2 linked regions of the Fodinicurvata sp. EGI_FJ10296 genome follow. The protein of the gene in region 1 binds, or shares a complex with, the protein of each later gene. Links are inferred from orthologs where the notes say so. Each region holds a gene or a part of one and is shown on either strand. Other genes may lie near its edges.

Region 1 (11,221 bases):
TCGGCCGAACCCCGCTAACATTTCCGGCATGCTTGTGCATTTCAACCATTGCGAAAGGAATATTCGCTAGACAGGCATAATCGGAAACGCTTATCCTCATCCGGCAGAAGGGACCGCTATTTTCCTTCCGGAACATGGAGTTAGGGAGCAAAGCTCATGGAATGTCACAAGCTCTCGAAAACCTGGGCCCTGCCCTTGGCATTCCTGGCATTCTGCACCCCGTTCAACAGGTTCAGCGGCCGCCTCCCCCGATTCGCGGGAATGCCTTTGTCGATCTCGGGTTTGGTCATACTGCTGGCCATCGCCATGGCTGGCACGCCAGCGAATGCAAATCCGCGCTATGCCGCTTTTGTCATGGATGCCGCCACGGGCGAGGTGCTTCACGCCCGCTATGCCGACCGCCCTCTCTACCCGGCGTCGCTGACCAAGATGATGACGCTTTATATGGCGTTCCAGGCGCTGGATCGCGGTGACCTGACAATGGACCAGCGGATCACGGTTTCGCGTTTCGCGGCGTCGGAACCCCCCAGCAAGCTAGGAATCCCGGCTGGCGGCACCATTCGCGTGCAAGAGGCGATCTATTCGCTCGTCACCCGCTCCGCGAATGACATCGCGACCGCGATGGGTGAGGCATTGGGCGGCTCGGAAGCGCGCTTTGCTCAGCTGATGACACAGGAAGCCCGTCGACTGGGGATGAGCAACACGACATTCAGGAATGCTCACGGCCTCCCGGACACCCAACAAATCAGTACAGCCCGCGATATGGCCCTTCTGTCGCAGGCGCTCATGCGTGACTTCCCCCATTATTTTCACTATTTTTCCACGCGCAGCTGGACCTATGGTGGCTCGACCTACCGCAATCATAACCACCTGATGTCGTCGTACGAGGGAATGGACGGGCTGAAGACCGGCTATATTCGCGCGGCGGGATTCAATCTGGCAGCGACCGCCATTCGCGGCAACCTGCGCCTGATCGCGGTCCTTTTTGGCGGACAGACGGCCGACCGGAGAAATCGGGCGGTTCGCGATCTGCTGGACAATTCATTCGCCTCCGAGCGCGGGCGCTACCTCGTCGCCAATGGCACAACCGAAATCCAGCGTTTCGTCGCGCCGCTGCCACCGATGCGGCCAGACGGCGAGAACGCCTTTGCAGGGTTGGCCGGCGACAACATGCCTGACCGCGTGCTTGACCCCCTTCCCGCCCGGTTTGCGCACTATCCGACCCCAGGCTCACATCCGCGGCGCCAGGTGGTCGCGGCGGCCGCCGGAAATGCGGATGAAGCCGCCCGTCCGGAAACGGCATCACCGGCCCCGGACGACCGGATTGCGATGCTGGCGAGCGGCGACGACCTTATCGTTGACGAGATCGAGCAGGGATCGACGGATAACGCGGTTGAAGTTGCGGCCTCATCCGCCCCTGTATCGCAATGGGGCATTCAGATCGGGGCCTTCAGCGAGGAAGATGCCGGCCAGCAGGCGATCGAGCGGGCACGGTCCACCACCGAAGGCATGCTGGACAGTGCCGACGGGGTTATCATCCGCATCAACACCGACAACGGACCGCTATTCCGGGCGCGGCTTGTCGGATTCGATCAGGCCACGGCGGCTAACGCCTGCACACGCCTGATGGACCGGGGCAGCCCGTGTCTGACCATTGCCCCGAACACGTCATTCTAGCCACAAGCGGTTCGGGTCCGGGGTCGGGCGGCGTCGCACTGCTTGATGCCACCCGACCCTGTCGCCGTTTTATTCGACGTCGGCGGCAACGCGCATCTGGACGATCTGATCGGGGTTTGCCGGCGGCTCGCCCCGTGTGATCGCGTCGACATGTTCCATGCCCGAGGTGACCCGGCCCCATGCCGTGTACTGGCCGTTCAGGAACTGGGCATCATCGAACACGATGAAGAACTGGCTGTCAGCGCTGTCCGGGTGCTGGGCCCGCGCCATACCGACGACACCGCGCTGGAACGGAACCTGATTGAACTCTGCCGAAAGCCCCTGGCCCGAGCCGCCGCGGCCGGTCCCGGTCGGGTCGCCGGTCTGGGCCATGAAGCCGTCGATGACGCGGTGAAAGATGATGCCGTCGTAGAACCCTTCGCGGCTTAGTTCCTTGATACGCGCGGTATGGTTTGGTGCTTCCTCGGTAAGGAGGTCGATGACGACCCGACCCTGTTCCAGGTCCAGAAACAGGGTGTTCTCCGGATCGTTGGTTTGGCCGCTGGCATTTGTGGCGGACATGATGATAATCGCACTCCCGATCGTGGCGAATAGGCGGTTCAGGCGCATGAGATGCATCCGACTGCAAGATACGGTACAAGGCGGGCCGGTTGGAGCCGCCAGCCATCCCTATTAGACGACGATGTCGTCCGCCGCAAGATACCGCTCGTCCCGCGAAATCGTTGCGCCGTTTATGCTCCCGCCCGGCCCGCCTCTTTGCGGGCGATGCGGTGCCCGGCCGCCACCCCGAGGATCGCCGCCACCGCCGCCGCGCTGGCCAGCAGTAGCGGCGCCATCGACCAGCCGCCCGCGAACGCCACCCAGGCGGCCAGGGCAGGCGGACCGAAAATCTGGCCCGTATGCGACCCCTGGACCAACAGACCGTTGGCCGCCCCGATGGTTGCGGCATCTGGCGCGGCATGCGGAACTGCGGCCAGCAGTGCTGCCGGTATCATGCCGCCCGCCAGCGACAGCATGATAACGGCGACAAACCGGACAGGATCGGCCATGGTGCCGGGATAGATGACAAAGGCGGCCACCGCCATGACGGCGCTGCCCAGAACGACCAGGGCGCCCGTCCCGACGCCGCGCATCATCAGCGCACCCCCGAGCAGATTACCCGCTGCATTCGCCAGCACGGCAACGGCGGCCATCGCCGAAGCGGCGGCCGGGTCATATCCGCGCAGCTCGACCAACCAATAGGGCAGGAAGCCGATGACGCCCATGAATTGAAAGGTATACAGCGCGAATGTGGCTGCCAGCAGGACGGGTGCCGGACTCGTCACCACGCGGACCACGAGTATGGCAAAGCGATCGTCGCGCCGCCCTGTTCCGGAGCTGCCGACAGCCGCAGTACCAGGCGCCCTATCAGGGGGCAGCTTCGTGAACGCGGCGGCAAGGCCGGCGACGAGCAACAATGCGCTGACACCCCACACTGTGCGCCATCCGAACGACGCGGCCAGGGGCCCGGCCGAGGCCATCGCGAGCGCGAGGCCCGCTGGCATATAAACGGCCCACAGGCCAAACACCATGCGCCGATGGCGAGGCGCCGAACACGCCAGCAGCAACACCGGCGCGCTCACCACGCAAAGCAGAAATCCCCCGCCTTCGACCAGACGGGTGACGAACAACCACCACGGAGCGGTCGCCAGGGCGCCGGCACCCGCTGCTGCGGCCGACAGGCCGAGCCCGATCAGCATAAGCCGGCGCGGACCGATTCGGTCGGCAAGCGCGCCGCCCGCCACGCCCACGGTCATCACCACCAGACTGAAAATGGATATCAGCCATCCCGAGGCGACCAGACCAAACCCGAACTCGGCCCGCAAGAGCGCAAGCACGGGCGGCACCTTTCCAATCTGGAAGGCGACCACCATCCCGGCGAAGACGATCAGAGCAACCCGCGGCCAGGAGGTTGTCTGTTCGACTTCGGCTTTTTCGTCGGATTCCAGTATGTTCAAATCCTCTCGATTGCCGGCGCCAACGGGCCGGGAGACATTTGCGGACCCGCGCGAGACCGATCGCCTCCCGCTTTGCCATGCGGCGATTGTCTTTTCACCCCTTTCTCTTGGCCGCGGAAGTACCTATTTCTTCACCGTTTGCCACTCAGTTCCACCGTCCGTCTTCCGGCATCGTCACAGACAGGTCCGATATCGCCATGGCTACTGCGCCTCACACCCAGGAAGCGCCGACCCCGCGGGAGCCGGCAGCGGCTACGTCGACAGAGCGGGCGCGTGTGCCGACCGCCGACGCCGAAAGTTCGCCGCTGCGGATTTCATCGACCTTCCAGCCTGCCGGCGATCAGCCCGTGGCCATTGAGACCCTTGTCGATGGATTACAGCAGGACGAAAAGGATCAGGTCCTGCTCGGCGTCACCGGCTCGGGCAAGACATTCACCATGGCCCATGTGATCGAACGGATGCAACGCCCGGCGCTGATCCTGGCACCTAACAAGACGCTCGCGGCGCAACTTTATGGAGAATTCAAAAGCTTCTTTCCGGACAATGCGGTCGAGTATTTCGTTTCCTATTACGATTATTATCAGCCTGAGGCGTATGTCCCGCGCACCGACACCTATATCGAAAAAGAAAGCTCGATCAACGAGCAGATTGACCGGATGCGCCACGCTGCCACGCGCGCTTTGCTCGAACGGCGCGATTGCATCATCGTCGCCTCCGTTTCCTGCATTTACGGCATCGGCTCGGTTGAAACCTACAGCGAAATGACCGTGACGCTGGAAGCCGGCCAGACGATCAACCGCAGCGACCTGATCGCTGCCCTGATCGAACTGCAGTACAAGCGCAACGACATCGCATTCAGCCGTGGCATGTTCCGGGTACGCGGCGACGTGGTCGAACTGTTCCCGGCCCATTTCGAAGACCGTGCCTGGCGGATCAGTCTGTTCGGCGACGAGATCGAGGCGATCCACGAATTCGATCCCCTTACCGGCGAAAAGATCAAGTCGCCGGCAGCGATCCGGATCTATCCGAACAGCCACTACGTAACGCCGAAACCCACGATCAATCAGGCGATCAAGCAAATCCAGGAGGACATGAAAGCCCGCGTCGCAGAGTTCGAAAGCCAGGGCAAGCTGCTTGAGGCCCAGCGCCTTCAGCAACGCACTCAATTCGATGTCGAAATGCTGCACGCCACCGGCAGCTGCCAGGGGATCGAGAACTATTCCCGATACCTGACCGGCCGCCCGCCCGGCGCGCCTCCCCCGACCCTGTTCGAGTACCTTCCCGACGACGCGATCCTGTTCTGCGACGAAAGCCATGTGATGGTCCCGCAGCTCAGCGGCATGTATCGCGGCGACCGGGCGCGAAAACTGACGCTTTCCGACTATGGTTTTCGTCTGCCGGCCTGTGTCGACAACCGCCCGCTGATGTTCGAGGAATGGGAACGGATGCGCCCGCAGACGATTTTCGTCTCGGCGACCCCCGGCCCGTGGGAACTGGAGCGCACAGGCGGCGTCTTTGCTGAACAGGTCGTCCGCCCGACCGGTCTGATCGACCCGGTTGTCGAAATCCGCCCCACCACCAGTCAGGTCGACGACGTCATGGCGGAATGCCGCGAGATGGCCGCGCTGGGCCGCCGGGTGCTGATCACGACCCTGACCAAGAAAATGGCCGAAGCCCTGTCGGAGTACATGACCGAAGCGGGCATGAAGGTTCGGTATATCCATTCCGATGTCGAGACACTTGAGCGGATCGAAATCATCCGGGACCTTCGTCTCGGCACCTATGACGTGCTGATCGGCATCAATCTGCTGCGCGAGGGCCTGGATATCCCCGAATGCGGGCTGGTCGCGATCCTCGACGCCGACAAGGAGGGCTATCTGCGCTCCCGCACCTCGCTCATCCAGACCATCGGGCGGGCGGCGCGCAATGTGGACGGCCGCGCGCTGCTCTATGCCGACAAGATGACCGACAGCATGAAAGCGGCAATCGATGAATCCGACCGCCGCCGCCAGAAGCAGATCGCCTATAACGAGGAACACGGCATCACGCCGGAAACGATCCGGCGCGACATCGCCGATATCCTCGAAAGTGTCTATGAGCGAGACCGGGTGACCGTCGACACTGGCAGCAAATCGGCGAAGAACCTCGTCGGCAAGAGCCTCAAGGACCATATTGGCGATCTCGAAACCCGAATGCGCGAGGCCGCGGCCAATCTGGAATTCGAGGACGCTGCACGGCTCCGCGACGAGATCAAGCGCCTGGAAGCAAGCGAGCTGGGGCTTGACGGGGTTGTCGCGGACCCCGATACCGGCAGTGCCAACAGCAATGAGGGCCGCAAACGGACCTCCGGGAAACCGAAAGGGCGCGGGTCCCGGCAAGGCAAGAGCACCCGCTGAGCCCGCAATCGGGCAGGCACGCCCGACGTGGACCTGTCGAAGCATGATGATTTTCTCGCACTGCCCTGCCCCCGGGCATGGACTGTCCTCCATGAAAGCCGATCGATGATAGCTCTCGCCACTGTTCTTCTCGGCCTCGTCGTCGTCATCTTCGGCGCCGACATCCTGGTGCGGGGGTCCGTCGATCTGGCACGCCGCGTGGGTATGTCACCGCTCGTCATCGGTATGACGATCGTCGCCATCGGTACGTCGCTGCCGGAACTCGTCGTCAGCGTCGACGCCAGCCTGAAAGGTTCGCCCGGTCTTGCCGTGGGCAATATCGTCGGCTCGAACATTGCCAATGTGCTGTTGATCATCGGCGTGGCGGGCCTGTTGTATCCGATGGAATGCCCGCGCATCGCCCTCTACCGCGACGGCTTCTTCATGCTGGGCGCATCGATCCTGTTCGTTGGCGTGGGAATGACGGGGCCGTACGGCTTTTATTACGGCATCGTGGCGCTGGCGATCCTGGCCGTCTATCTGATCGCTTGCCCGTGGTTCGACGCCAAGCGCGGCCGGGAGAACCCGCTGGTCGCCGAAGCGGCGGATACCGGCGGCTTCAAATCCGTGCCGATGGCACTGCTCGCCATCGTGGGTGGATTGGTCGGTGTCGTCGGAGGCGCCAATCTTCTGGTCTCCGGCGCCATTACCCTGGCGCGCGTGGCGGGCGTCAGCGAGGAGGTGATCGGCCTGACCATGATCGCCTTCGGCACATCGGTGCCGGAACTTGCGACCACCGTTGCGGCGGCGCTGCGCCGCCAGACTGCCGTCGCTCTGGGTAACGTGCTGGGCAGCAACATCTTCAACATCCTCGGTGTCATGGGCGTCGTCAGCCTCGTTGCCCCGACTGGCCTGCCGCCACAGATCGCCGGATTCGACATCTGGATCATGCTGGCCGCCAGCGTCGTGCTGCTGCCCTTCCTGGCGACGGGTTGGCGCATCAACCGCTGGGAAGCCGCGATCTTCTTTGTCGCCTATCTCGCCTTCCTTGGAGCGCAGGCGGTCGGACCGACGATCGTCATGGATCAGGTCGGCACATATTGGGCCTCCCTGGCGTCGGCCGTGTTACCATAGTCCCGGCGCACCGCTTCAGAAGCGCCGGGTCAGGCCGATATCCAGGCGATGACGGTCGTACTGATAGATGTCCACGGTCGACACGTTATAGGTATAGCCGTAGCGCAATACCGGCGCGAAGCCGAAAAGGACCGGCTCCTGATAGGTAACGTCGATCGAGGCGTCGAAACGGTGGTCGACACGGTTTTCCGGGGAGAAGAACGGTCTTTCGTCGTACAGCCGATAATCTGCCGACCCCCGCAGGAATACAGCAAACGGGGCCTCGAAATCGTAATAATATCCGCCGCCGAGGCCGAGCGACGAATAAGCGTTGACCGGCAGCCCCGAGGCGGTCCTGTCAAAGCGTACGTTGCCGCGGACGAAAGACCGCGCGTTGATTTCGTAGGTGACCGTGCCGTCGGCCAGTACCCGGACACCATTGCGTTCCCGAAGGTCCGGAAAGTCGCGATACCGAATGTCCAGATATCCGTCGAACCGGGTGCGCGCGTCGAGCCTGCGGTCAATCTCCAGGCGGCCGCCAACATCCGCAGCCACCGGATCGGCGATAGCGGACAGGAAGTCATGTCCCAGACCTTGCCCCAGACTTTGCCCCAGTCCCTGCCAATGCGCTGATGCTACCGCCAGCACGCTGGTCGATCCGCCATCGTGGCGAAATCTGAGGCCTGCGTGACCAGAAGCGACAGTCGACGCAAGGTCCGGATCGTCATAGGCCACATGGCCGATGCCCGCGCCCAGTCTCAGGTCGGTACGCGTGCCCTGACCGAACGAAAACGGCAACTCGGGGCTATATTCGACAGAGGCATTGCCGAAGACCCCGATACCCGTCGACCGGCGCATGGACTCCGAAAGGCGCAACGGCAACCCGAACAACTCGATCTCGTCGATCGTCGTGCCCTGTGTAACATTGCTGTCCGGTGCGATCCCGATCGCGGCGTCGAATTGCCAGGGGTCCCGCGGCGTCATCGCGTCCACATACGCATCCACTACCGCGGCCGCCTCGGCCGATAGTCCGGGATCCGTTCGCGCGATCCGGAAATTCTCACGGGCCGCATCATAGTCGTCGTCCATGAACAGCAGCCGCCCGAGTTCGAGCCGCGCATCCACGCGGCTCTCATCCTGCGCCAGGATGCGGCGATACTGGTCGATCGCGGCAGGCGCCTGCCCGTCTTCGGCCAGTAGACGGGCCAGAATCATCCGGCCGTCAGTCAGGGAAAGGGTGCCGGCTGCAACCAGTGTCTCGACCATCGCCGTAGCGATGTCGAGGCGACCGGCTGCGATCAGCCGCCGCAACATGGCTTGCTGTTCGGAGGCCGACAGTTCGGAAAAATCGATGTGCGGCGTGTCGGGATTCCGGGGCAACGACACGATCTGGACCGAAACGGCCTGTCCCGGCCCGATTGGTCCGCTTCCGCCCGGCCCCATGACGGGCCCGGCTTCCGGAATCGCCGTAAGCGCTGTCCCGGCAACGCACATCACGGCAATACCTGTTACCGCATAGACGAGACCGGTCGGACGGAACACGGCAAATCCACAAAGAGGATACACGAGATCGATTGGCGGCCCAACTTACTGGCGCGTCGTTCCGAAAACACCATCGATACGGCTGCTGTCGCCATATTCACCCTCGAATACGCCCGCAGCGTTCGCCGCGTTGGGGCCATAGAAGCGTCCCTTGGCTTCTCCTCGGTTCAGACCGTCGCCCAGAAGTTGCATCCAGAATGAACTGCCGCCCATATTCACGCCCTCACCCGACCAGGGTTCTGCCGCGAATGAAGCATCGTCACCTACGCTGCTCTGAAGCGCGATATCCATCCTGACCCGGTTGGTTGTGAAGTTCGCCTCAAGGCTGGCCGTTCCGGACAGCGTGTCTCTGACACTGTTGTTCGCCTCGGTTCTGACGGCATAAGCAGTGCCGGAATAGCGCGCGGCCCCGGACAGATTTCCGGCCGCGTTGTTCGTTTCTTCACCCACGATGAAGAACGCATGCCGGTCGAGACGGAGGTCGCTGTCGCCGATATCCAGATCGGCAAGCGCGCTCATGACGAAATACGCGTCGTCCGGCGCAACCTGAGCAAGGAAAACGAGATTGTCGCCGCCGGCATGCTCACCTACGAAATGAACCCGGTCGTCGCCTTCCAGAACGCTCTGCGGGTCGAAGTCCTCCGCCAGGCCGAGCGATTCCCAGAACCCCGGCTCAGCATCTTCGTCCGCAGCACGGCCGCTGGCACCATCAATGGGCGAAAACCGATAGACATAGCTTTGGGTATCGCCATCGAGCACAACGCTGACCGTGTCGTCATCATTGTAGCGAAGCCGGACGGCGCTGGACTGAATTCCGGCGCTGAGGCTCGAACGCGCTTCGGTTTGAAGGTAAACGCCGCTTGGAACCATCAGATTGTCCGTAACCCGAAGGTCGCCTGGCACCGAGCCGACGCTGATGGAGTCAGGCTGTGACTCGTCATCCACCTGTTGATCGTTGGAAGCCCCGCCCCCGCCGGAAGCTGAAGGTCCGCTACCTGACGATGAACCGCCGACACACCCGCTCAACAAGAAACCGGACGACAGAAGGATGCCGGCGACAATGAGAGGCAACAAAGGTTGTGAACGCATGATAGTTTCCGCCAACTCGGTTGGGCACCAGCACCCACATCAATAGATCTATAATCAATTAAATACCATATGATTTTTATGTTGATTGGCCGTTTCTCCGCAACAAGTTGAAGCAGGACGGAATCCGAAATCATGGTCAGAGGCAAATCGTGATGCCGAACCCAACACTGAACGATCGGGTTCATGAGCAGGTCGCGCTTGCGGTTCCCCCGGAATGGCGAGACTGTCTCGCCCAGGCAATACAGTGCATCGGCGGCGAATGGACAGCACGGCTGAACATTCGGATACTCGACACGCCCGAGGGCGCGGTCTCCGACCTCAGACAGGCGGGCGACCAGTCGCGGGTGCACCTGGTCATTGTTTCCGAGCTGGCGGCGCAGTCGCGGCGTCCGGTCCATCTTGACGAGTTCCGGTCACGAATCGGCCGTCTGGCCATGGAGAATGCGCCGCGGATCCGGGTCAACGCGGTCCTGATCAGGCTTCCCGATGCGCTGGCAGCTTCAGTAACGCCACAGCCATCATTCGATGACGGACGAATCATCGTCGGCCTGGCGCAGTCATTGACCGAGATAAGATCGGCGACTGGCCAAACGCTCGACTGGCAAGCCAGCGCCCTGCCCCGAACGGATTAGCCCGGATGGAGAATGCCGGGTACCGGCAGGTCACGCCTTTGGGATGCAAAGAGCGGCGACCATATTTCGGAATTTGTTCACAGGGACGGTAATCAGACCCCGGCGACCAGAGTCAAGGAAGTCATAGCCCCAATCCACCGAGCCATAGGGCATTGACATCCAGACAGTTATTGAAAATCAGATACTTAACAAAACTGCCTATTTTTTAGGCAGCGGGCCATAGTTGCTGATTCCCGCCGTTCCGGAGAGACTGCCCATGTTCTGCCCACAGAGTTATCCACAGGAACCGTGGACAGCAACAGTGACGTCTGAGTCTCTCGACCGGTGTCGCCGATTGTTGTATTCCGCGATGCAACGGCCGATATGGGTGGCGAGCAATCCACCGCCAGCCGCATGCAGCACGAGCGAGCCGCCGAACCAGCGGTATATCGGGACATGGACGAAGCCAAAGACACCAACGACGCCACAACGAACCTTGGTTCGCTCGACCACACCTCCGTCGACGACCGTCGCGGCGGGGCTGTGGACGGGGCCATGGATGAAGCCGAGACGGATTCCGAAGCGGGCCGCGCCAGACGCCGCCGGGTCACGGCTGCGGATATCGCTTCAGGCGTGTCGATCATTGCCGGGTATCTGAAGACCCTGCCGCATTCGGCCGGTGTTTACCGTATGCTCGACGCCAAAGGCGACGCCTTGTATGTGGGCAAGGCCCGCGATCTGAAGCGGCGCGTAACCTCATATACCCAGACCGGCAAGCACCCTGCCCGCCTTCTGCGCATGATTGCAGAAACGCAAC
Region 2 (11,363 bases), on another replicon or contig:
CTGGGGGCGGGCTTTGCCGCGGACGTCAATGCGGCATGTTCCGATCCGGCCGAACCCGGCGTAAACTGGCGGCGGTGCTATCAGGACAGCCGCGACTTGAGCGGTGTGGATCTGACTGGCGCGGAACTCCGCGATGCCACCTTCCAGCGCAGCACGCTGACCGATGCCGTCCTTGACGACGCCGATGCCTATCGGGCGAAATTCATCAGTGCCGACATGGCCGGTGCTTCCCTGCGCGGCGCCCGATTGACCTCGACCGATTTCACCCGCTCCGACCTGACCGGCGCCGATTTTTCGAATGCCGACCTTCGCAACGCCCGGCTGATCAATACCACCCTGGTGGGGGCCAACTTCACCGGCGCCCAGGTCGGTTCCACCGACTTCCGCAATGCTGACCTCAGCGGGGCTATCTGGATCGATGGCGAACGCGTGTGCGCCGAAGGCTCGACCGGGCAATGCCATTGACGATGCCGCGGCGGTGCCTGTCGCCACGAGGCGCGGACCTGGTCGGGTATGGCCGGCGTAAGGATTGCGGCGCGTTCGGTAAGGGAGTACGTCGGTAGTCGGCATCGCCGCTGACAGGTTCGCTCTGCCAATGATGCCCATGCATGCTGACCCATGCATGCTGAAACGACGATCGTAACAACAAGCGAGGCCCGTCATGGCGAGAGGTGGAGACCGCGATTTCGTTGGCTATGGCGCCAACCCGCCAAACCCGAACTGGCCGAATCCGAACGGGTCGGGCTCGAACGGGGCCCGGCTGGCGCTCAATTTCGTCATCAATTTCGAGGAAGGCTCGGAGCCCTCGATCGGTGACGGCGAAAGCGCAACCGAAACCGGCCTGACCGAATCGGGAATCGCCGACTTCGCCCCCGGACAGCGCGATCTCGGCGGCGAAAGCATGTTCGAATACGGAAGCCGTGTCGGGTTTTGGCGGCTCTTCCGCCTGTTTCAGGAGCGCGGCCTGCCGGTGACGATCTTCGCCTGCGCCTTGGCGATCGAGCGCAATCCGGCGGCGGCACAGGCCATTCGCGATGCGAATTGGGACATCTGCTGTCATGGCTGGCGCTGGATCGAGCATTGGAAACTCAGCCCCGAAACCGAGCGGGAGCATATCCGCAAAGCCGTCGCCTCGCTGGAGCGGACGCTGGGGAAGCGGCCCGAGGGCTGGTATTGCCGCTATGCGCCGAGCGAAAATACCCGGCGTCTGCTGGTCGAGGAAGGCGGCTTCCTCTACGACTCCGATGCCTACAATGACGAACTGCCGTACTGGACTAAAGTCGACGGCAAGGATCATCTCATCGTCCCCTACACACTGACGAACAATGACCTGAAATTCGCCAAGGGGAATTTTGCGACGGGCGAGGACTTCTTCAGCTTCTGCAAGGACGCATTCGACGTCCTCTACCACGAAGGCGCCATGCACCCGAAAATGATGTCCGTCGGCCTGCACATGCGGCTGGTTGGCCATCCGGCGCGCGCTGCGGCGCTGGCGCGGTTTCTGGATTATGTCGGCGGGTTCCCCGATGTGTGGATCTGCGGCCGCGCCGATATCGCCCGGCACTGGCGGGACCACCACCCGGCCCCTACGCCGGCCGGGGCGTCATAGGCGGTGCCGACGTTCCGCCCTGTTTGTCAGAACCGAACCAGTCCGGAGAACGGTCGCCATGCGCCGATTGACGCTTGAACCGCTGACCGCCGACGCCTTTGCGCCATTCGGCGATGTGATCGAGGTGTCCGGCGAATTTGGACGACACTATTTCTCCGATGCCCTGGGCAACGCCCGGCCCGCCGTGCCACCATCGCTGTCGGTGACGACAAAGGCCCCGAGTGCGTTGCCGCTGACCTTGACCGCGATGGAGCGCCACGAATATTCGTCGCAGACCTTCGTGCCGATGGACGTTGCGCGCTGGATGGTCGTGGTCGCGCCCCATGGCGCGGACGGCGGACCTGACATCGACGGTATGCGGGGTTTTCTGGCGCGCGGCGACCAGGGTGTCACCTTCGGTGTCGATGTCTGGCACGCCCCGAACGCGGTTCTCGACCGCCCGAGCCGCATGGCAATCTTCATGTGGGCGGCGGGCGATGACGGCGACGAGGAATTCCGCGACCTGCCCGAACCGGTGATGCTCGTCGCCAACGGCGGCTGATCGAGTGTGCAGTGCGCGCTGGCCATCTCTGGCGGATGGTGGGGTCGGACGGCATCAACTCTGCTGATGATCCGCAGACGATCCGGCATATCGATCATGAGCGCCACACCAGCCTTGAACCCGTCATAGGCTTTCAGGAACCTTGCTTCTTCCGGCAGATCGACATCGATCGTCCGCGCCACGCATTGGAACAGAAACGCCGCATGCGGTGTCGCATCGAAATAGCGGTAGAAATCCGCGGTGTCGTTCAACACCTCGACATTGCCTTGCTCGGTCGGCCTCCAACGAACATGGGGCAGCAGGCGTGAACATCACCTGAAAAGCGATCACATACAATGAATTTTGATTCCTTTCACAGGTATGGGTGATTTTTAATTCCGCCTGCCTGATCAGGATTTCACGCAATCGAGGCCTGCGGTGCGCCATCGGCCAGTCGGCGCAGGGCTTCGCCGGTCAGGCGATAGCCGACCCATTCGGTCTTTTCCGCGAACCCCAGCCGGTCGTAGAATCGGCGGGCGGGGTTCCAGTCGAGCGCGCTGAGGTCGACGCGGCGGCAGTCGCGCTCGATCGCCAGCCGGGCGACGGCGGCCAGCAGCGCCTGTCCGTAACCGCCTTTGCGGGCGTCGGGGTCGACGTACAGGTCCTCGACATAGAGACCGGCGCGGCCCTCCCAGGTCGAATAGTTGTGGAAGAACAGGCAGAACCCGACGGCGCCTCCCGCTTCCCCATCTGCGTCGGCCATCAGCACCTCGAAGCGCGGCGATGGGCCCCAGCCGTCGCGCATCAGGTCGTCGGCCGTCACCCTGACCTCGTCCTCGGCCTTTTCGAACCGCGCCAGATCGCGGATCATGCGCAGGATTTCCGGGATGTCGGCGGGCGTGGCCGGGCGGATGGTGGCGGTGCTATCGGGCATCGGGGATGGGTCCTCGGGACATGAATCGGCGGTCGATAGGCGAAGATTAAGGGTTCGATCAGGGGAAGGAAATGCTATATCGGGGCCATGACCGCACCCGATCCATGGCCTTCCGATCCCTTTGGCGACGACCCGCTCAACACCGAGCCGGGGGCGGGCGATGTCGGCGCTCCGGCCGGTGACGCGGACCCGTACCGCGCCCCATACGGCGCTGATGAACCGGGCGTTGGCGCCTCTGCGCCCGCTCCCGGATTGCCAGCTGACGGTCCGCCCGGCACCTATCCCTATCTCGACACGCTGAACCCGGAACAGCGGGCGGCGGTGACGGCGCTGGACGGCCCCGTGTTGGTGCTGGCTGGCGCGGGCACCGGCAAGACGCGCGTGCTGACGACCCGGCTTGGCCACCTGCTGATGACAAGGCGCGCCTGGCCCAGCCAGATCCTGGCGGTGACCTTTACCAACAAGGCCGCGCGCGAGATGAAGGAGCGCGTGGCCGCCATGATCGGCGGCGACGTCGAGGGCTGGTGGATGGGCACCTTTCACGCGCTGGCCGCGCGCATCCTGCGCCGGCATGCCGAAGCCGTCGGTCTGAAATCGAATTTCACCATCCTGGATACCGACGATCAGATTCGCCTTTTGAAACAGGTGATGGAGGCGGGCTCGGTCGACGGCAAGCGCTGGCCGGCCAAGCAGTTGCTGGGCGTGATCGAGCGCTGGAAAGACCGCGCCCTGACGCCGGATCGGCTGACGCCGGAAGATGGCGGCGATCTTGCCGGCGGCCGGATGATCCAGCTCTACCGCGATTATCAGGAGCGGCTGCGCAGCCTGAACGCCTGCGACTTCGGCGATCTGCTGCTGCACACGCTCACCCTGTTCGGCCACACCGCCGTCGATCCCGGCACCGGGCGCACGATCCATCCGATCCTTGAGGAATACCAGCGCCGGTTCCGCTATCTGCTGGTTGACGAGTATCAGGACACGAACGTCGCCCAGTATCTGTGGCTGCGGGCGCTGGCGCAGGGCCACCACAATATCTGCTGCGTCGGCGATGACGACCAGTCGATCTATGGCTGGCGCGGCGCGGAGGTCGGGAACATCCTGCGCTTCGAGCAGGACTTTCCCGGCGCGACGGTGATCCGGCTGGAGCGCAATTACCGTTCGACCGGCCGCATCCTGGGCGCGGCGTCCGGCCTGATCGCCAACAATCAGGGGCGGCTGGGCAAGACGCTGTTCTCCGAGGGCGCCAGCGGCGATCCGGTTCAGGTCCGGATCGTCTGGGATGCCGAGGAAGAAGCCCGCTGGATCGGCGACGAGATCGAGTCCCTTCAGACCCGTCAGGTGCCGCTCAGCGACGTCGCGATCCTGGTGCGGGCGTCGTTCCAGATGCGCGAGTTCGAGGAACGGTTGATCACGCTGGGTCTGCCGTACCGGGTGATCGGCGGCCCGCGCTTTTACGAGCGCATGGAGATCCGCGACGCGATGGCCTATCTGCGGGTCATCGCGCAGAGCGACGATGATCTGGCGTTCGAGCGCATCATCAACGTGCCCAAGCGCGGCATCGGCAAGACGACGGTGCAGACCCTGCACGCCGCCGCCCGGCGGCAGCAGGTGTCGCTTTACGAGGCTGCCGCCCGGCTGGTCGAAACCGACGAGTTGACCGCCCGGGCGCGCACGCCGATCAAGGCCCTGATCCGCGATTTCGATCGTTGGCGCGATCAGGCCGAGCGGATCGGCCATGCCGATCTGGCCCGGTTGGTGCTGGACGAAAGCGGCTATACCGGGTTCTGGCAGGCCGACAAATCGCCCGAAGCGCCGGGCCGGCTTGAGAACCTGAAAGAACTGGTCACGGCGATGGAGGAATTCGACAGCCTGCTCGGATTCCTGGAGCATGTCAGTCTGGTCATGGACACCACCGTCGATTCCGGCGGCGAAATGGTGTCGCTGATGACGCTGCATGGCGCCAAGGGGCTGGAATTCGCCCATGTCTTTCTGCCCGGATGGGAAGAAGGGCTGTTCCCGCACCAGCGTGCGATGGACGAACAAGGTGTCGCGGGGCTGGAGGAGGAACGCCGGCTGGCCTATGTCGGCCTGACGCGGGCCAAGACGCGGGCGGTGGTCATGGCAGCGCTGAACCGCCGCGTTCACGGGCAGTGGCAATCCTCGCTGCCGTCGCGGTTCATCGGCGAGTTGCCCGACGATTTCGTCGTCCGCGAGCAGACGACCGGCATGCAGGCGCCCGATCCCCACGGCGTTTCCGATACGGCCGTCGCCCGGCTCCGTGAGGCCGCACGCACCCATGCCGCTGGTGGCTCCGGCTATCGGCCGACGGTGATCGACGGCGTCGACTATTCGGTCGAGAAACGCCCGCAGTCGTCGGTCAGCTACAGAAAAGGCGACCGTGTTTTCCACCGCAAATTCGGCTATGGCACCGTCGTTGCCGCCGACGGTGAGAAACTCGGCATCGATTTCGATCATAGCGGTGAAAAGCGGGTGATGGACAGTTTCGTCGTCCCCGCATCGAAGGCGGACTGATTCATGCGTGCACCGATACAATCTTTTGCCATGGCGCTGGGCAGTGCCGCGCCGGTTGATACATGGCGTGTCGATCTGGCCGTTCCGATCGACGCGGCCGAAGCGGTGTCGGAACTGCTGGGCGATCTGGGTTCGGTGTCGATGTTCGGTGTCGATCAGGATGCCGACCTGCAGGTTTCGGTCGTTTGCCCCGAGGAGCCCGACCGCGGCGATATCGGCGTGCGGCTGGCCGTCATCGCCGACGCCTTCGACATGGCCGAACCGCCATTCACCGTCGAGCGGGTCGAGGGGCGCGACTGGATCGCGGAGACCAAGAACGCCTTTCCGCCGGTCGAGATCGGTCGGTTTTTCATCCACGGTTCGCATGTCGAACGCCGGCCGCCGCCCTCCAGCATCGGGCTGCATGTCGACGCGGCGACGGCGTTCGGCTCCGGTGAGCACCCGACCACTGAGGGGTGTTTGCGCGCGATCGAGGCCCTGGCCAAGCGCCGCCATATCCACAACACGCTGGATATGGGCTGCGGGTCGGGCATTCTGGCGATCGCGGCGGCGAAATGCTGGGCGACGCCGGTGCTGGCGGCGGACAATGACGGCCGCAGCGTGCAGGTCGCGGCAGAGAACGCCGGCCTGAACCGGGTCGCCCATCTGATGTCGGCCGCCCGGTCCGAGGGATACCGCAACCCGGTGATCCGCCGGCGCGCGCCTTACGACCTGATCCTGGCGAACATCCTGGCCCGCCCGCTGACACTGCTGGCCCGCGATGCGGCTGGCGTCCTGGCGCCGGGAGGAATCCTCGTATTGTCAGGCTTGATGACCCATCAGGAGGCCATGGTTCTTGCCGCCCACCGATATCAGGGGCTTCATCTGATCGAACGCCGGGTCATCGGCGTGTGGTCGACCCTGGTTCTGCACAAGCGTGCCGACTACGGTTCGTGATGTCGTCACGAGGACGCTGGCGTTAAGAAAAACCACACGACTGTAACGTATGCAGACGGATCGATCGCCATTATCGCCCGCCCCCGTCCCCGTCTGCAGCCCGAAAATGATCAGCCGTTTTCCCTCCACGAGCCTCAGAGTGCGTTTCGCGCTGGTCTTTGCCGGCGTCGTCATCGTCCTGATCAGCCTTTCGAATTTCGTCATCGGTCAGCGCGCCGGTGCCGTCCTGCAGTCGTCGATCGGCCGATCCCTGGTCGAAACGGCGGCCCATATGGCCGACACGCTCGATCGTCACATGCATGCACGGCGCAACGAGATCACACTTCTGGCCGGGCTCGACCCTCTGCGGGCCCTGCCCGACACCGCTGCTGCCCGGTTATTGCTGATGCGGCTGCAGGACAACGTGCCGGCGTTTTCCTGGATCGGCCGGACCGATGCGGGCGGGACGGTGATCGCGGCAACGGGAGGATTACTGGAAGGGGCGGATATCGGACACCGGCCGGTCTATCTCGAAGCGCTTGAGACGACTTTCATCGGCGATGTTCACGAGGCTGTGCTGCTGGCCAGCCTGCTGCCCAACCCAACCGGCGAGCCGATGAAGTTCGTGGATGTCAGTGTGCCGGTCCGCGATACCGAAGGGAATTTCGCCGGCGTCCTCGCCGCCCATCTGAGCTGGGACTGGTCGCGCGCCGTTGCCGAGACGGTGCTTTCGCCACTGGACGGTAACAGCGCCATCGACGTGTTCGTGATAAGCGCGATCGATGACTCGGTGTTGCTGGGTCCGGATTCCGATATCGGACAGCGGTTCGAACTGGCGGGACTGGGTCGCGCGCGGTCGGCTGGAACATGGCGCGGCGTTGAAACCTGGCCCGACGACCAAGACTATCTGACCGGCTATGCCGTCGCCGACGGCTATCAAAGCTATGCGGGCCTGGGCTGGACGGTTGTCGCGCGCCAGCCGTTGGCGGTTGCCCATGCGCCCGTGACGGCCATGCAGTGGACTTTGGCGCTGTGGGGCGCGCTTCTGGTCACGTTATTCGCCGCGCTGGGGTGGTGGATTGCCGGATGGGTAACACGGCCGCTGAGCGAGATCGCCGTGACCGCCGACCGGTTGCGGAGCGGCGAAATGAGAGAGATCCCGCAGCATCGCGGCATCACCGAAATCGAGACCCTGTCGGCCGCGCTGCGCGAATTGCTGCATAGCCTGACGCGTATGGAGGCGCTGGCCCACCGCGACCGGCTGACCGGTCTGGCCAACCGCATCGGGCTGGACGCCTATCTGGACCGCGCCGGCCCGAACGCCGCCCGCACGGATCAGGTGCTGGCGTTTCTGTGCCTCGATCTCGACGGTTTCAAGCCTGTGAATGATCGTTTCGGCCATGGTGTCGGCGATGCGGTGCTGCAGGCCGTGGCGCAGCGCCTGCGTCAGGTCGTGCGCGGCGGCGATCAGGCGGTCCGGCTTGGCGGGGACGAATTTGCGCTGATCCTGGCGCTACCGAACGCGGACTGGCGGCAAATGTCGGAAACCATCGCCGGGCGCATCGTGGACAGCATTGCGCAGCCCATCGATGCTGACGGTGCGACGGTCCGGATCGGCTGCAGCATCGGCATCGCGTGCTGGACGCCCAACGGCGATGCCGATTTCTCCGCCACGATGCGCATGGCCGACGAAGCCCTTTATACCGCCAAACGGGCCGGCAAGGGCCGCGTGGCCGTCCGCGAGGCGTGATCGCCGCACGGTATGGCCGCCCATTCGCTCCTTTCGGGCACACATGCCCGAAAGCGTCCGGGTATCGGTTCTGATATTTGACATATCATAATTCAAGTGATAGATGGCATACATCCCGTTCAGGATATGCCCATGATGACCGCCGCCCAAATGCGTGCCGCACGTGCTCTTCTCGGCATTGACCAGAAGACCCTGGCCGAATTGTCGGGACTTTCCATCCCGACGATCCAACGCATGGAATCAAGTGGTGGCAATGTTCGCGGCGTGGTCGAGAGCCTCACCCGGGTTGTCGCTGCCCTTGAAGCCGCGGGCATCGAACTGATCGGTGACGGCGCTGCCAGTCCCTCAGGCGGACGCGGCGTTCGATTGAAGTCATCATCCTCGTCATCCTGAACCAATCCGCGACGGCGACCGCCGACGACAAGCCGACGATCCCGCCGCTTCCTACCTCAAGGTGCGGCAACAAGTGAAAGCAACGACAGACAGATCGAGCGACGCGCCCAGCTTTGCGGACCTCTACACCCCGAAAATTCTCACGGTTCTGCGCGAAGGCTATGGTTTTCCTCACCTGCGCGCCGATGCATTGGCAGGACTTACCGTAGCCATCGTGGCGCTTCCGCTTTCCATGGCCATCGCCATCGCCTCGGGCGCATCGCCGGCCCAGGGCCTTTATACGGCAATCATAGGCGGCTTCATCGTCTCGCTGCTCGGCGGATCGCGTTTCCAGATCGGCGGTCCGGCTGGCGCGTTTATCGTTCTTGTCGCGGCAACGGTCGCACAGCATGGCATCGACGGCCTGATCCTTGCCACCTTCCTGTCGGGGCTGATGCTGGTGGCGGTCGGGTTTTTGCGGTTCGGCACGTTTATCAAGTTCGTTCCCTTTCCGGTAACGGTCGGTTTCACCGCCGGAATTGCGGTGATCATCTTTGCCAGCCAGATCAAGGACCTATTCGGCTTGACCCTGGACCACGAACCCGGCGAGCTGCTCGAAAAGATCCCGGTCCTTTGGGGAGCGAAGGACAGTGTTACGGTTGCCGCAGTCGCAATTTCTGTTGCAACCGTTGCAATCATCCTCGGATTGCGCCGCTGGCAGCCGCGTTGGCCGGGCATGCTGATCGCCGTTGCGCTGACCGCGGTCGCCACGGCGGTGATGGCATTGCCTGTCGAGACCATCGGCACGAAGTTCGGCGGTATTCCCTCGTCGCTTCCGGTGCCGCACTTGCCCGATCTGTCGATGGACCGGATCATCGCGGTTCTGCCGGCTGCCCTGTCCTTCACCTTGTTGGGCGCCATCGAATCACTGCTGTCGGCCGTCGTCGCTGATGGCATGACCGGACGGCGGCACCGTTCGAACTGCGAGCTCGTCGCGCAGGGCGCGGCCAATATCGGGGCCTCGCTCTTCGGCGGCTTTTGCGTGACGGGCACCATTGCCCGCACGGCCACCAATGTGCGTGCGGGCGCGCACGGGCCGATTGCCGGGATGCTTCATTCCCTGTTCATTCTTCTTTTCATGCTCGTCGCTGCTCCCCTCGCAGCCTATATCCCGCTGGCGGCGCTGGCAGGTGTGCTTGCCGTGGTCGCCTGGAACATGATCGAGAGACCCGCCATCGCGATCCTGCTGCGTTCGGGCTGGGGCGAAGCGACGGTTCTGGGGGCGACCTTTTTCCTGACAGTATTCCGGGACCTCACCGAGGCTATCGTCGTCGGCTTCGCGCTCGGCTCAGTGCTGTTCATCCACCGGATGAGCCGGACAACGGCGGTTTCCTCCCAGAAGCCGTTTGTGGGGCGAGACGAAGCCGACGACGCCCATCCGCGCGAAGCTTATAACGAGTCGGCTGCCGCGAACCCCGATGTCGTCGTCTACCGGATCACTGGTGCCCTGTTTTTCGGCGCGACAGCATCCATCGGTTCCGTTCTCGACCGCATTCAGGACAACCACAAGGCACTGATCGTCGACTTCGAGGCCGTGCCCTTCCTGGATTCGACCGGCGCGAACATGATCGAAAGTCTGGCGCACAAGGCCCGCCGGCATGACGTGACGCTCTGGCTGACCGGTACCAGCCGCGACATCCGGCGCGTTTTGCTCACCCACGGCTTGAAGAAACCGCTTGTGCGGTATGCGTCGACGGTGGAAGCCGCGTCGGCAGCGATGGCCCGGCAAAGCAGTTTTCGTCAGGTTTGATGTGCTTCACGATGCGCCGAATGGTGTTCCGGCGGCCGGATGCGGAAGAAGAGGGCATACAGGACCGGAACCGCGACCAGCGTCAGGATGGTGGCGAAGGCCAGGCCGCCCATGATCGTCACGGCCAACCCGATGAAGAACGCATCGGCCAGCAGCGGCACCATGCCGAGGATCGTGGTGCCGGCTGCCAGCATGACCGGGCGCAGACGGCTGACGCTGGCGTCGGTCAGGCCTTGATAGGGATCCTTGCCCCCGGCGATCTGGTCGTCGATCTCGTCGAGCAGCACGATGGCGTTCTTGATCAGCATGCCCGACAGGCTGAGCAGGCCCAGCAGGGCCACGAAGCCGAACGCGACGCCCGTCGACAGCAGCGCGATGACCACGCCGCACACGGACATCGGCACGATCAGCCAGATGATCAGTGGCTGGCGCACCTGGCCGAACAGCACGACGCTGATGATCAGCATGACCAGAAATCCGAGCGGTAATTGCTGGAACACGGCGGTCTGTGCTTCGACGGTGGCCTCGTACTCGCCGCCCCATTCCAGCGCATAGCCGGGCGGCAGCTCGATGGCTTCGATTTCGGCGACGACGGCATCGCGGGCGGTCGCGGCGGTCAGGTCACCGACGGGGTTCGACTGGACGGTGAGCGTGCGCATACGGTCACGGCGTCTGATCAGCGTGTCCTCGCCGACCGTTTCGATCCGGGTCACGATCTGTTCCAGCGGCACATAGGCTTCCGCGCCGCTGGACCAGACCAGCCGGTCGCGGATCGAGGCGGTCTCCGCCCGTTCGGCGTCCGGCGGCCGGGCCAGGATCGGGATCAGCCGGTCGCCTTCGCGATAGGTGCCGGCCTGCACCCCCTCGGTGACGAATCTCAGTGTCTGCGCAAGGTCGGTGCGGGTGACGCCGGCGATGCGC

Evidence for each region.
Region 2: the proteins of uvrB (region 1) and ABZ728_RS19130 are in contact, whole or in part, in a crystal structure (PDB 7EGT), measured with the Thermus thermophilus proteins. The link is inferred for Fodinicurvata sp. EGI_FJ10296 from one-to-one orthologs. Residues at the interface, in WP_096411307.1 of Thermus thermophilus: Glu23, Leu25, Arg26, Asp27, Gly28, Glu29, Arg30, Phe31, Arg55, Glu326, Asp327, Phe328, Glu379, Ser382, Gln383, His398, Gly400, Arg401; in WP_096412145.1 of Thermus thermophilus: His654, Arg656, Phe657, Gln666, Asp668, Glu669, Lys680, Arg681, Leu682, Ser683, Lys685, Tyr686, Ala687.

What each region holds. Positions count from the first base shown.
Region 1 is NZ_JBFCVL010000006.1:424,938-436,158, reverse strand. Bases 3,556-6,470 are described here. They hold uvrB (excinuclease ABC subunit UvrB), read left to right. Parts: upstream 3,556-3,871; coding sequence 3,872-6,070; downstream 6,071-6,470. Other genes in these bases: ABZ728_RS15605 (calcium/sodium antiporter), read left to right, coding at 6,176-6,470; ABZ728_RS15615 (MFS transporter), read right to left, coding at 3,556-3,674. Outside these bases: ABZ728_RS15625 (D-alanyl-D-alanine carboxypeptidase), read left to right, coding at 157-1,677; ABZ728_RS15620 (peptidylprolyl isomerase), read right to left, coding at 1,747-2,238; more of ABZ728_RS15615, read right to left, coding at 2,409-3,555; more of ABZ728_RS15605, read left to right, coding at 6,471-7,183; ABZ728_RS15600 (surface lipoprotein assembly modifier), read right to left, coding at 7,199-8,704; ABZ728_RS15595 (transferrin-binding protein-like solute binding protein), read right to left, coding at 8,750-9,649; ABZ728_RS15590 (hypothetical protein), read left to right, coding at 9,946-10,425; excinuclease ABC subunit UvrC, read left to right, coding at 10,960-11,221. UniProt on the Escherichia coli protein: The UvrABC repair system catalyzes the recognition and processing of DNA lesions. A damage recognition complex composed of 2 UvrA and 2 UvrB subunits scans DNA for abnormalities.
Region 2 is NZ_JBFCVL010000009.1:109,555-120,917, forward strand. The notes cover bases 2,816-5,872. They hold ABZ728_RS19130 (UvrD-helicase domain-containing protein), read left to right. Parts: upstream 2,816-3,150; coding sequence 3,151-5,595; downstream 5,596-5,872. Other genes in these bases: ABZ728_RS19125 (GNAT family N-acetyltransferase), read right to left, coding at 2,816-3,063; ABZ728_RS19135 (50S ribosomal protein L11 methyltransferase), read left to right, coding at 5,599-5,872. Also shown: ABZ728_RS19105 (pentapeptide repeat-containing protein), read left to right, coding at 1-465; ABZ728_RS19110 (allantoinase PuuE), read left to right, coding at 662-1,609; ABZ728_RS19115 (ureidoglycolate lyase), read left to right, coding at 1,668-2,150; ABZ728_RS19120 (hypothetical protein), read left to right, coding at 2,162-2,458; more of ABZ728_RS19125, read right to left, coding at 2,548-2,815; more of ABZ728_RS19135, read left to right, coding at 5,873-6,531; ABZ728_RS19140 (diguanylate cyclase), read left to right, coding at 6,671-8,260; ABZ728_RS19145 (helix-turn-helix domain-containing protein), read left to right, coding at 8,393-8,653; ABZ728_RS19150 (SulP family inorganic anion transporter), read left to right, coding at 8,727-10,442; ABZ728_RS19155 (efflux RND transporter permease subunit), read right to left, coding at 10,433-11,363. UniProt on the Escherichia coli protein: A helicase with DNA-dependent ATPase activity. Unwinds DNA duplexes with 3'-5' polarity. Translocates on single-stranded DNA with 3'-5' polarity. Initiates unwinding more efficiently from a nicked substrate than double-stranded DNA.